Regions from separate parts of the Nocardioides sp. Z22_16 genome, predicted to be linked through region 1. Evidence: riboswitches for the same ligand, from Rfam matches in the RefSeq annotation. Region 1 holds a riboswitch; the other holds the start of a gene.

What was found. Region 1 has a riboswitch for thiamine pyrophosphate ahead of AC3X7R_RS12105 (thiamine ABC transporter substrate-binding protein). Riboswitches for the same ligand answer to the same signal wherever they lie in the genome.
Region 2: linked by a shared signal. The riboswitch ahead of AC3X7R_RS00705 (thiamine phosphate synthase) and the one ahead of AC3X7R_RS12105 (thiamine ABC transporter substrate-binding protein) in region 1 are both predicted to bind thiamine pyrophosphate.

What each region holds. Positions count from the first base shown of each region.
Region 1 is NZ_JBYTTI010000003.1:766,709-773,066, reverse strand. It holds gene AC3X7R_RS12110 (ABC transporter permease) at 1-1,466, opposite strand, end outside; gene AC3X7R_RS12105 (thiamine ABC transporter substrate-binding protein) at 1,442-2,500, opposite strand; TPP riboswitch at 2,493-2,616, opposite strand; gene AC3X7R_RS12100 (sulfotransferase) at 2,623-3,588, opposite strand; gene AC3X7R_RS12095 (alpha/beta hydrolase) at 3,614-4,597, shown strand; gene AC3X7R_RS12090 (MBL fold metallo-hydrolase) at 4,585-5,646, opposite strand; gene AC3X7R_RS12085 (hypothetical protein) at 5,750-6,358, shown strand, end outside.
Region 2 is NZ_JBYTTI010000001.1:141,889-148,246, reverse strand. It holds gene AC3X7R_RS00715 (ABC transporter ATP-binding protein) at 1-741, shown strand, start outside; gene AC3X7R_RS00710 (NAD(P)-binding domain-containing protein) at 778-1,872, shown strand; TPP riboswitch at 1,927-2,036, shown strand; gene AC3X7R_RS00705 (thiamine phosphate synthase) at 2,060-2,626, shown strand; partial or broken gene AC3X7R_RS00700 (FAD-dependent oxidoreductase) at 2,641-3,552, shown strand; gene thiS (sulfur carrier protein ThiS) at 3,684-3,881, shown strand; gene AC3X7R_RS00690 (thiazole synthase) at 3,878-4,654, shown strand; gene AC3X7R_RS00685 (thiamine phosphate synthase) at 4,651-5,238, shown strand; gene thiD (bifunctional hydroxymethylpyrimidine kinase/phosphomethylpyrimidine kinase) at 5,235-6,023, shown strand; gene AC3X7R_RS00675 (DUF1707 SHOCT-like domain-containing protein) at 6,115-6,358, shown strand, end outside.

The DNA.
Region 1 (6,358 bases):
AACTCGCCGAGGGAGACCGAGAAGGCGAAGCCGCCGGCGGCCAGCAGCGGCTTCCACACCACCGGCAGGTCGACGGTGACCCAGGTGCGCAACGGGCCGGCGCCCATCGAGGCGGCCGCCTGGCGCAGCCGGTCGTCGATCCCCGCCAGGACCGGGACCAGGGTCCGCAGCACCAGCGGAAGCGCCACCAGCGCCTGGGCGATCGGCACCAGCAGGGCCGAGTCGCGCAGGTCGACCGGCGGCCGGTCGAGGGTGATGAGGAAGCCGAAGCCGAGGGTGACCGCGGAGACCCCGAGCGGCAGCATGAAGAGGGCGTCCACCCCGGCCCGCAACCGGCGCTCGGTGCGGCTGTGGGAGCGCCGCGTCACGACCACCGCGAGCAGCAGCCCGAGCAGCAGCGCCATCCAGGTGGCGTCCACGGCGATCCGCAGCGAGTTGACCAGCGCCTCGGTCACCGGGACCAGCAGGGCCGCGTCGTCGCCCCGCCCGTCCAGGGCCCGGTAGTTGTCCAGGCTCCAGCTCCCGCGCACCCGCAGCGACCCGAGCAGCAGGGTGAGGAGCGGCGCCGCGACGAAGCCCAGCAGCAGCGCCGTCATCCCCAGCGCCCAGACGTCGTGCCTGCCCGGGCGCCTGGGGCGGGAGACCCGGCGGTCGACCGCGGCGGTGGTCGCGCGGAGGCGACCGGTCACCAGGAGCAGCCCGGCGACCACGGCGAGCTGGAGCAGCGAGAGGGCGGCGGCCGCCCGCAGGTCGAAGAGGGTGGTGGTCAGCAGGTAGATCTCGGTCTCCACGGTGGCGTGCCGCACCCCGCCGAGGGTGAGCACGATGCCGAAGGCGGTGGCGCAGAAGAGGAAGACCACCGAGGCGGAGGAGACGATCGCCGGGCGCAGCGCGGGCAGGGTCACCGTGCGCAGCACCTGCCACGGAGTGGCGCCGAGCGCGGCAGCGGCCTCGGCCGGGCGCGGGTCGAGCGACTCCCAGGCGGCCCCGACCCCACGCACCACCACCGCGGAGTTGAAGAAGGCCAATCCCAGCACGATGGCGACCGGGGTGCCGTCGAGCCCGAGGAAGCCCAGCGGACCGGACTCCCCCAGCAGCTCCCGGAAGGCGACGCCGACCACCACGGTGGGCAGCACGAACGGCACCAGCAGGGCGGAGCGGACCAGCCGGCGGCCCGGCAGCGCGAGCCGGTTGAGGGCGTACGCCGCCGGCAGCCCCAGCACCATCGAGAGGAGCGTCCCGGCCAGCGCAGAACCGACCGTGAAGGCGAGCACCCGCAGCACCCGGGGCCGGCGCAGCACCTCGAGCACCCCGCCTGGGTCGAAGGTGCCGTCGACCCAGAACCCGCGGGCGACCATGCCGGTCACGGGCAGCACGAAGAAGACGCCCAGCACCAGCAGCGGCCCGGCGGAGAGCCCGGCGAGCGCCAGCAGCCGCCGGGTCACCGGGTGGTGAGCTCCGTCCACTCCTGGAGCCAGCGCTCCCGGTTGGCCGCGATCTCCTCCGGCGCCACGGTGAAGGGCTCCTCGGGCTGGACCGCGTGGGCCGCCCAGGCGGCGGGCAGCTCGACGGACCTGTCGACCGGGAAGACGTACATCGACTCCGGCAGCGCCTCCTGCACCGACCGCTGCACCAGGAACTCCACCAGCGCCTGCGCCCCCTCGGGGTTGGCCGCCCCCTCCAGCACGCCGGCGTACTCGACCTGGCGGAAGCAGGTGTCGAGCAGCGCGCTGGTCGTGGAGCGCTTCTTCCCCTCGGGCACGGTGAACGCCGGCGAGGAGTCGTAGGAGAGCACGATCGGGCGGCTGCCGTTCTCCCCGCCCTGGGTGAAGTCGGTGTAGTAGGCGTCGCTCCACCCGTCGACGATCTTCACGCCGTTGTCGAGCAGCGACTGCCAGTAGTCGGGCCACCCGTCGCCGAAGGCGGCCACCGTGGTGAGCAGGAACGCCATCCCGACCGAGGAGGTCGACGCCGCGGGGACGACCATCAGGTCCCGGTACTCCGGCCGGGCCAGCTCCTGCAGCGTCCGCGGCGGCTTCTCGCCGCGCTCGGCGAACCACGTGTCGTCGACGTTGACGCAGACGTGGCCCACGTCGACGGGGGTGAGCCGGTCGGCGCCCTCGGGGAGGTCGTACTTCTCCGCGCCGACCGGGAGCGGCGGGTCGTAGGGGGCGAAGACGCCCTCCGCTAGCACCCGCGAGGCGAAGGTGTTGTCGATGCCGAAGGCGGCGTCCCCGGTGGGGTTCTCCTTGGTCAGGCCGAGCTTGGCGCTCAGCGCGCCGGCGTCGCCGGAGGCCCGGACGATCAGCTCCAGGTCGTGCTGCTCGCGGAACTCCTCGACCAGCTCCTCGGGGAGCTGGAAGGAGTCGTGGGTGACCAGGATGACCTTGCGGCGGTCGTCCGACCCGGCCGCGTCGTCCCGGTCGTCACCGAGGGCGCTGCAGCCGGCCGTGACCGCGCTGAGCACCGCCACGGTCGCGAGGAGGGCATGGGACTTCACTTCTCTGACTCCCTTCGCCGGTGCTAACCGGTGCAGGTTCGGAGGGTCTGCGGCTTCGTCCGCACTCTCAGCACATGAGCGTCGTCGCGACGCCGGGTGCTCCCCTGTCTGGTACGGCCACCCTACCGGTAGCCGAGACGTCGCAGCAGGGGCCACGACAGGGCGGTCACCAGCCGCCGGTCCCGCGCCGGCATCCGGCGGCGCCACTCCTCGTCGGCCCGCAGCTCGGTGCGCCCGGTCCGGAAGCGCATCGGGTTCCCCGCCACCGAGTGGCAGGGCCCGAGCTCGACCTCGTGCGGCCCGAGCATCGGCAGCGCCGGGCTGCCGGGCAGCTCCAGGGCCTGCCAGGCGGCGGCCACCGTCCCCGCCGGGTCGGCGACCAGGTCCTCGTAGCGCAGCCGGGCCAGCGGGGTCCCCCGCCACGAGAGCCCCGCCACGGTGAGGTTGCCCGAGACCCACAGGGCCGTGCTCCGGGCCGGCGAGAAGCGCGGCATCGGCTCGCCCCCCGCCTCCGGGCGGGCCACGGTCTTGGCCCAGGAGTACGCCACCCCCCGCGGGTCGCGGACCACGTGCAGGGCGCGCAGGTCCAGGTCGGGCAGGTGACTGAGGGTGACCGCCGTGGGGATCTCCTTGCTGGAGTCCACCAGGACCCGGGCGCCGCCCACCTCACGGGCCGCGGCGTAGACGGCACGGAAGTGCCCGGCGTACTCCAGCACCGCCCGGCGGGTGGCGGGCGGCGGGGTGCGGCGCACGGTGCGCGGCAGGCGGCGCTGCCGGTCGACCTCCTCCTTGAGGTGGGCGAGCCGGTCCACGTCGACCTGCCCCCAGCCGCCGAAGGCCCGCTGTCCCACCGCGGTCCAGAACGGGCAGGCCGAGAACGCCGCGCCGCAGGCGCAGAGCTCGTCGCGGCGGACGCCGCGCTCCCAGAGGTGGACCACCTCCCCCAGGAGGGTCACCCCGTCCATCTCCCCCAGCAGCCGCTCCAGCAGGGTGGAGCCGCTGCGGCCCCATCCGGCCAGGTAGAGCACCAGCGGGTCGGCTCCGACCGCCCGGGGAGCGGACGGGGGCGTGCGGGACGGCTCGGTCATGGTGGCCAGAGCCTAGGGTGCGGTGGTGACCTCCGTCCCGGACTCCGCGCTCTTCCGCCCCGGGCTGCGCCCCAGCCGCCGGCACCGGTTCGTCGCCTGGGCGCTGCCGCGGGTGCGCCGCACCGGCGAGCTGGTCGACCCCGAGCGGGAGCGAGCCGGCCTCGAGCGGCGCTACCGGGGCCGGGAGCCGGCCCTGCCCACCTTCCTGGTGCCGCGTTTCGCGCGGCGGTTCGCCGTGACGCGCGACGACTCGGCCGGCTACCCGAGCTGGGTGCTGACGCCCCGCCGGCCCGGTCCGGCTGCCGGCCGCCTCACCGTGCTTCACCTGCACGGGGGCGGCTACGCGCACCCGCTCGACCCCTTCCACCTGCGGTGGGTCTGCCGGGTCGCCACGGCGACCGGGGCCCGGGTGGTGCTGCCGGACTATCCGCTGGCGCCCGGGCACACCTGGCGTGACTCCTTCGCGGCGACCGTCGCGCTGGTGACGCGCTGGGCCGACGAGGCTGCCGCGAGCGGGGGCGAGCTGGTGCTGAGCGGGGACTCCGCGGGCGGCGGCTACGCGCTGGCGGTGGCGCAGGCGATGCGCGACGCCCGGGGTCCACGGGCCGCGCGGCTGGTGCTCGTCTCCCCCTGGGTGGACCTGGCCGGCACCACGCCGGAGGAGACCGCCCGGGCCACCGCGCAGGACCCGTGGCTCTTCGCGGGCAAGGTCGCGGCCTACGCCCGGTGGTGGGCGGGCGGCGAGGAGGACCTCACCCGGCCCGAGGTCTCACCGGCGCTCGGCTCGCTCGCGGAGCTGCCGCCCACCCTGCTGCTGTACGGCACCCGCGACACCCTGGCGCCCGGCTGCCGGCTGCTGGCGCGACGGGGCGCGGAGGCCGAGTGGGACCTGCTCGCGGTGGAGGAGCCGGGGCTGCTCCACGTCTATCCGCTGCTGCCGCTGGTCCCCGAGGCCCGGCGGGCGACGGCCCAGGTGTGCGCCTTCCTGAGCGGGGCTCAGCCGCGGTAGACCTCGGTGCCGTCCACCTCGCCGCGGGCGAGCTCGCCGCGCGCCACCAGCAGCTCCAGGTGGGCCCGGGTCTCCATGGTGGCCAGGGAGGCGTTGAAGACGTCCAGCGTCGCGAAGGCGTGGGCGTGGCGGGTCCAGGGCAGCTGCCGGGCGACGTCGTACGCCGTGAGCTCGCACGGCTGGGCGCTTCCCCCGAAGGCGGCCAGGCAGAGCTCCAGCCGGTGCGCGTGGTGGGCGAGCAGCTCCTCGACCCGGGCGTGGGTGGAGTCCGTCACCGGGCCGTGGGCGGGCAGCAGCCGCAGGTCGGGCATCGCCCGCACCTTGGCCAGGGAGGCGAGGAAGTCGCCCAGCGGCTGCTCCGGCAGGACCGCCTCGAAGCCGATGGAGGGGGTGATGGTGGGCAGCACGTGGTCGCCGGCGAAGAGCAGCCCGGCCCGGTGCTCGGCGAAGACGTAGTGCCCCTGGGTGTGGCCGGGGGTGTGCACCGCGTCGAGCGTGCGGTCCCCGACGGTCAGCGTCAGGTCCCGGTCCAACCAGGTGTCGGGGTCCGCCCACACGGAGAGGTTCTCGGTGGCTCCGGTGTCGACGTCGCCCCACTGCCGGGCGAGGTCGTGGGCGCCGGCCCGCCCCAGCAGCGCCACGTGCGGGTCGCGGTGCAGGCCCTGCCGGATCGCCTCGAGCGCGGGCCTCTCGGCGAGCCCGAGGGTGACCCGCGCCCCCGTCTCGGCGCGGAGCGCGACGGCCTGGGTGTAGTGGTCGCGGTGCACGTGGGTGACCAGGAAGGAGCCGATGTCGGCGACCGTCCGGTCGAGGACGGCCAGCGACCGGTCCAGCACCTCCCGCGACGCCTCGAGGGCCCAGCCCCCGTCGACCAGGGTCAGCCCCTCCGGCGTCTCGAGGGCATAGACGTTGACCGCGCGCAGGCCGTCGCTGGGCAGCGGCAGCGGGATGCGGAAGACGCCGGGCGCCACTGGCCACGCGCCCTCCGCGGTCCAGTGCTGCCCGGAGTCCGGGGAGATGGCGGTGGCGGTCGTGGCGGGGGTCTGCACTGTGCCCAATGTAGGTGACGTGCCTCGCCCGCCACGGGGCGAGGGGTCTCAGGGTCTGGTTTCCCCGGGACACCGGCGAGGGCCGTGGGGCACCCTGTCTGGCATGCCTCCACCGCCCTCCGGCCAGCTCGCCTCCTGGCGCCGCGCCGCGACGGTGGCCGGGACCACGATGGCCGCGACGCTCGCGGCCGCCCTGGTGCTGGCCTGGCTGCTCGCCACCGAGGCGATGTCGACGGAGCAGCTGCTCACCACGGCCGGCGCGCTGGTCACCGGGGCCTTCGGGGCCGGGGTCGAGGGGCGGATGAGCGGCAGCTTCGTGGTGGTCGGGGGCACCGCCGAGGGCAGTGCCCACGTCGTGCCGCTGACCCTGACGCTGCTGGCGCTCACCACCGCCGCCCTCTCCTTCCGGCGTGCCGTGCGGCAGGCGGCCGGTGGTCTCGACGCGCTGGTCGACGCAGCCCGTGCCGCCTGTCTGCTCGCGGCCCTGGTGCTCGTGCTGGCGCTCCTCTCCCGCACCGACTCCGGCGGCATCCTGGTCGCGCTGGACTGGATCACCGCGCGCGACGCCGACCAGGTCACCGGCGAGGCGCGGGTGGTGGCGTGGCAGGCCCCGCTGGGCGCCTTCACCGTCACCTTCGCGGTGCTGGCGGCCGTCGCCCTGCTCCGTCCCGACGGGTGGTCCTCCGGCGTCAGCCGGTGGGTCGACCGGCTG
Region 2 (6,358 bases), on a different contig from region 1:
GCGTTCGGCCTCAAGATGCGCGGGCGCCCCGGCAAGCAGCGCAAGGCCCGGGCCGACGAGATGCTCGAGCTGGTCGGCCTGGCCCAGCACCGCGACCGCTACGCCCACCAGCTCTCCGGCGGTCAGCAGCAGCGGGTGGCGCTGGCCCGGGCACTGGCGGTGGAGCCCTCGGTGCTCCTGCTCGACGAGCCCCTCTCGGCGCTGGACGCGAAGGTCCGCGTCCAGCTGCGCGACGAGATCCGCAAGGTGCAGCTCGAGGTCGGCACCACCACCCTCTTCGTCACCCACGACCAGGAGGAGGCGCTCGCCGTCGCCGACCGGGTCGGGGTGATGAACGCCGGGCGGCTGGAGCAGCTCGCCCCGCCGGCCGAGCTCTACTCCGCTCCCGCGACCGCCTTCGTCGGCGAGTTCGTCGGTCTCTCCAACCGGGTCCCGGCGACCGTCGAGTCCGGCCACGCGACCGTGCTGGGCATGCGGGTGCCGGTCCTCGAGGGATCGGCCACCGGCGAGGGACTGGCGCTGGTCCGCCCGGAGTCTCTGGAGCTCACCCCGGACGCCGAGGGCACCGCCACCGTGGTCTCGGTGGGATTCCTGGGCCCCGTCACGCGCGTCCACGTCGCCCTGCCCGACGGCCCCGAGCTGGTCGCGCAGCTCGCCAGCGCGCAGGCCACCGGCCTGCGCCCCGGTGACCGGGTCACCCTGGCCGTGGCGCCGGCGCCGGTGCTGGTCGTCGGGGCCTGACGCAATAGAGCGGCACCCTCCGGCGTTGGAGGAGGTGTGCGTCCCCTCGACTCCGTGGTGATCGGTGCCGGCCAGGCAGGCCTGGCGGCCTCCTTCCACCTCTCCCGGCTCGGAATCGAGCACGTGGTGCTCGACGCCGCGACCGCCCCCGGCGGTGCCTGGCAGCACCGCTGGGACTCCCTCACGATGGACGACGTGCATGGGGTGGCGAACCTGCCGGACGCCGTCGCGCCGACCCGCTCGGAGTCGCCCGCCAACCAGGTGGTCCCGGCCTACTTCGCCGACTACGAGCGCCGTCACGGGCTCCCGGTGGTGCGACCCCTGCGGGTGGACCGGGTGGAGAGCGAGGGCGACCTGCTCGTCGTGCGGGGCCGCGGCCCAGCGGGCGAGCAGACGTGGCGGACCCGGACCCTGGTCAACGCCACCGGCACCTGGACCCGTCCGTTCGTGCCCTCCTACCCGGGCATCGCCTCCTTCGCCGGGGAGCAGCTGCACACCGCCCGCTACCCGGGCCCCGACCACTTCCGTGGCACCCGCGTCCTGGTGGTCGGGGGAGGCGCCTCGGCGGTCCAGCACCTCGGCGAGCTCGCCCTCGTCACCGACACCCTGTGGGTCACCCGGCGCCCCCCGCTCTGGCGCGACGACGACCGCTTCGACGCCGAGGCCGGCCTGGCCGCGGTCACCGCGGTGGAGGCGCGGGTCCGCGAGGGCCTGCCGCCGACCAGCGTCGTCGGCGTCACCGGACTCATGCTGCGCCCCCAGGAGCAGCGCGCAGCAGAGCTAGGTGCCTACCGGTGGCGGCCGATGTTCAGCTCGATCGAGCCCGCGGGGGTGCGATGGGCCGAGCCGCCGTCCGGGCTGCCGTCCTTCGAGGAGGTGGGGGCGATCCTGTGGGCCACCGGCTTCCGCGCCGCCGTGGACCACCTGGCGCCGCTCGGGCTGCGCTCGCCGCGGGGCGGGATCGCGCTGGAGCACGTGCCGGGCAACGTGCAGGGGGCGACCACGGCGGTGGCCGATCCGCGGGTGCAGCTGGTCGGCTACGGCCCCTCCGCGAGCACCGTCGGGGCCGGCCGGGCCGGGCGCACCGCCGCAGTCGCCGTGCGGCGACGGCTCGCCGAGGCGGCCGCCTAGCTCACCCTGCGGTGGAGACCCTGGACAGGTCCCGGGGCCTTCGTTATCGTCGCTGACGTCCACCACGGGAGCCTGCGGCAGCGGGCTGAGAGGGAGCTGAGCCGCTCCGACCGTCGAACCTGATCCGGGTCATGCCGGCGAAGGAAGCGTCAGGAGCGTCGCGTTGCTACCTCGTCTGTTCTGCCTTGTGTCCCCCCGGGACGACCTCTCCCTGCTGCCCGACCTCGCTGCGGTGGGCGTCGACGGCTTCCAGGTCCGCGACAAGACGGGCACCGACCGTGAGGTGCTCGCCCTCACCCAGGTGGTGGTGGGTGCGGTGCGCCCCGCGGGCGCCCAGGTGGTCGTCGACGACCGCCTCGACGTGGCCCTCGCGGCCGGCGCCGACGGGGTCCACCTCGGTGCCGACGACCTGCCCGTCGCCGCCGTCCACCGCGTCGCCCCCGGCCTGGTCGTGGGCGCGACCTGCCGGAGTCGTGTCGACGTGCTCCGGGCCGCGGAGGCCGGGGCGTCCTACGCCGGCTTCGGGCCGGTCTGGGCGAGCCCGAGCAAGACCGGGCTGCCCGACCCGCTCGGTGCGTTCGCCCTCACCTGGGCGGCCGGGGTGCTGCCGCTGGTCGCGATCGGCGGGGTGGACGCCGAGCGCGCCGCGCTGGCGCGCTCGGCCGGGGCCCACGGGGTGGCGGTGATCGCCGGGATCTGGAACGCGCGAGACCCGGTGTCGGCGGCGAAGGAGCTGGTGGCGGCGGTCGCGTGAGCCTCCGGTTGCGCGTCCTCGGCGCCGGGATCGTGGGCCTGGCCTGCGCCGAGGAGCTGCGACGGCGCGGTCACCGGGTCACCGTGCTGGACCCGTCGCCCGGCAGCGGGGCGTCGTATGCCGCCGCCGGGATGCTCTGCCCGGCGGGGGAGACCTGGCACGGGGAGAGCGACCTGCTGGACGCCGGCCGGGCCTCGGCCCGTCTCTGGCCGGCGCTGGCGGACCGGCTGGGGCTGCGGCTGCAGACCGCGGGCACGCTGCTGGTGGGCCACGACGCGGGCGACCTCCAAGAGCTCGCCCGGCAGGCCGAGCTGCTCGAGCGCCTGGGGGAGCGGGTCGAGCCGCTGGACAGGGGGGAGCTGAGGCGGGCGGAGCCCGGCCTGGCCCGGGTCGCCGGCGGCTTCCGACTGCCCGGCGACCTCGCGGTCGACCCGCGCGCGGTCGTCGCGGCCCTCCGGGACCGGCTGGGCGACGTGGTGGAGCCGGGGTCCTGGGACCTCGACCGGGAGCCCGCGCCCGGACCGGGTCACGACGCCGTCGTGGTGGCGACCGGGTCGCGGCTGCCCGCGCCGTTCGCCGGTCTGGTCCGCGGGGTGCGCGGGGAGGTGCTGCGGGTGCGCTGGGACGACGACCTGCCGCGCCACGTGGTGCGCGGCGTGGTGCGGGGCCGGCCGGTCTACCTGGTGCCCCGCCCGGACGGCGAGGTGATCGTGGGCGCGACGGTGGAGGAGCACGGGAGCGACCCCCGGGTGACCGCGGGCGGGGTGCACCGGCTGCTCGACGCGGCGCGGACGCTGCTCCCGGCCCTCGACCGGGCGACCTGGTCGGAGGCCGTGGCCCGGGACCGGCCCGGCACCCGGGACAACCGGCCGCTGGTCGGCCCCACCCACCTGCCGGGGGTGGTGCTGGCGGCGGGCCACCACCGCCACGGGGTGCTGCTCGCTCCGCTGACCGCCCGCCTGGTCGCCGACCACCTGGAGTCGGGGACCGTCCACCAGCCCTGGGACCCGCGCCGGCACGGGTCGGCGCCGTCCTGGGCGACATCGAGGAGGAGCCCATGAGGATCGTGCTCAACGGACGACCGGTCGAGGTGCCCGACGGGGACCTGGCCGCCCTGCTGCGCCACCAGGACACCCCGCAGACCGGGTGCGCCGTCGCGGTCAACGGCCAGGTGGTGCCCCGCGCGGACCACGCCGGGCACGCGCTGCGCCCGGGCGACGTGGTCGAGGTCGTGCAGGCGGTGCAGGGCGGATGAGCGGCGTCGACGCCCCGCTGGTGGTCGCGGGCGAAGCGCTGGCCTCGCGGCTCCTGCTCGGCACCGGAGGGCTGCCCCGGCTCTCCCTGCTGCCCGACGTGCTGCGGGAGGCCGACCCCGGCCTGGTCACCGTCAGCATGCGGCGGATGCCGGGCACCGGGGAGGGGAGCCTGCTCGCGACCCTGCGCGCCCACGGCGTCAGGCTGCTCCCCAACACCGCCGGCTGCACCAGCGCCCGGGAGGCGGTGCTCACCGCCGAGCTGGCCCGCGAGGCCCTGGAGACCGACTGGGTCAAGCTCGAGGTGATCGGTGACGAGGAGTCGCTGCTGCCGGACGCCGTGGAGCTGCTCGACGCCGCCGAGGCGCTGGTGGCGAGGGGTTTCACGGTGCTGCCCTACGCCCCACCCGACCCGGTGCTCGCCCGCCGGCTGGCCGACGCCGGGTGTGCGGCGGTGATGCCGCTGGGCTCGCCCATCGGGTCGGGTCGCGGCGTCCTCGACCCGTGGTCCCTGGAGGCCGTGGTGAGCGCGGTCGCGGTCCCGGTCGTGCTGGACGCCGGGATCGGCACCGCCTCCGACGCGGCGCTCGCGATGGAGCTGGGCTGCGCCGCGGTGCTCGCGGCCTCGGCGGTGACCCGGGCGGAGGACCCGCCCGCGATGGCGCGGGCGCTGCGGCTCGCGGTCGTGGCGGGGTGGACGGCACGGGCTGCCGGCAGGATCCCGCGCCGGGCGGCGGCCCGCGCCTCCAGCCCGGTGGCGGGGCGGGTCGGATGACCCGCCACCTCGAGCTGCTCCCGCCCCGGGTGGTGCTGCTCACCGATCGCTCCCAGCTGCCGCTGGGGCGGGGCCTGCTGGCCGCCGTGACAGCCTGCCACGCCGCCGGTCTGCGCGCCGTGGTGGTCCGCGAGCACGACCTGCCGGCTGGGGAGAGGCAGGCCCTGGTGGCGGCGCTCGCCGCGCTGCCCGGGCTGGCGGTCCTCTCCTCCCGGCTGCCCGACCCCTCCGCCCACGGGATCCACCTGGCTGCCACCCAGCCGGTCCCCGCCGGGGCCTCGTGCTGGGGACGCTCCTGCCACTCCCGCGACGACGTGGCCCTCGCCGCGCAGGAGGGAGCCTCCTGGGTGACGCTCTCGCCGTACGCCGCCACCGGCAGCAAGCCCGGGTACGGACCGGCGCTGCCGGTCTCTGCCTTCGCCGGTCATCCGGTGCCGGTGCTCGCCCTGGGCGGGGTGGGACCCGGGGACGGTGCCCGCGCCCGGGCCGCCGGCGCCCACGGGGTCGCCCTGATGGGCGCGGTGATGCGGGCCGCCGACCCGGCCACGGTGGTCGGCCTGCTGCTGGCGGAGGTGGCGCCGTGACGCCGCCGGTGGTGCTCGTGATCGCCGGCACCGACTCCGGTGGGGCCGCGGGGATCGCGGCCGACCTGTCCGCCGTCGGCCACCTGGGCGCCCACGGGGCGTGCGTGGTCACCGCCGTGACCGCGCAGGACACCCTGGGCGTGCACGCCGTCCACCCCGTCCCGCTGGAGGTGGTGGCCGCGCAGCTCGACGCCGTCCTCGGCGACCTGCCGGTCGCCGCGGTCAAGACGGGGATGCTGGGCAGTGCCGAGGTGGTCCGGCTGGTCGCGGAGCGGGTCGGGCGCGCCGGGATCCCCGTGGTGGTGGACCCGGTGCTGGTGGCCACCAGCGGGGCGGTGCTGGGGGACGCGGAGGTGGTCGCCGCCTACCGCGACCACCTGCTGGGGTTGGCGACCGTGGCCACCCCCAACACCGACGAGGCCGCCGCCCTGGCCGGGTGCCAGGGCACGCAGGGGGAGCTGGCCGGGCTGCTCGCCGCGCGCGGCCACCCCGTCCTGGTCACCGGCGGGGAGAGCGGGTGCGACCTGCTGGCCCTGCCCGGCCGGGAGCAGGTGGAGATCGCCCACGCGCGCGTGGAGACCCGCAACGACCACGGCACCGGCTGCACCCACAGCAGCGCGCTGGCCGCCCACCTCGCCCACGGGATGCCCCTGGCCGAGGCGGCGGCCCGCGCCGCGGCGTACACCGCCGGACGACTGGTCGCCGGCCGCGCCTGGCGGCTCGGCCGCGGCCGGGGGCCGGTGGCCCACACCGCGCCCGGCGCCTCGTTCCGCGACGACCGGTGAGCTCGTCTGCGCTGCCACCACGACGGCGGGCTGTCCCTGGTTCTGGAGGAGCCGGTCGGCTCCGCCGCTGCCGCTCGCTAGGCTGACGCCCATGGACCAGCCCGACCCCTCACGCCTGCGCATCTCCGACCAGGACCGGCACCGGGTGGCGGAGGCACTGCGTGAGGCCGCGGCCGAGGGGCGGCTCGACCTCGACGAGCTGGACGAGCGGCTGGAGGCCGCCTACGGGGCCAAGGTCTACGCCGACCTGGTACCGCTGACCGCGGACCTCCCGGGCGCGACCCCGACCAGCCTGCAGCCCCTGGGCCAGACGCTGCCCGTGCCGCGGCCGGCTG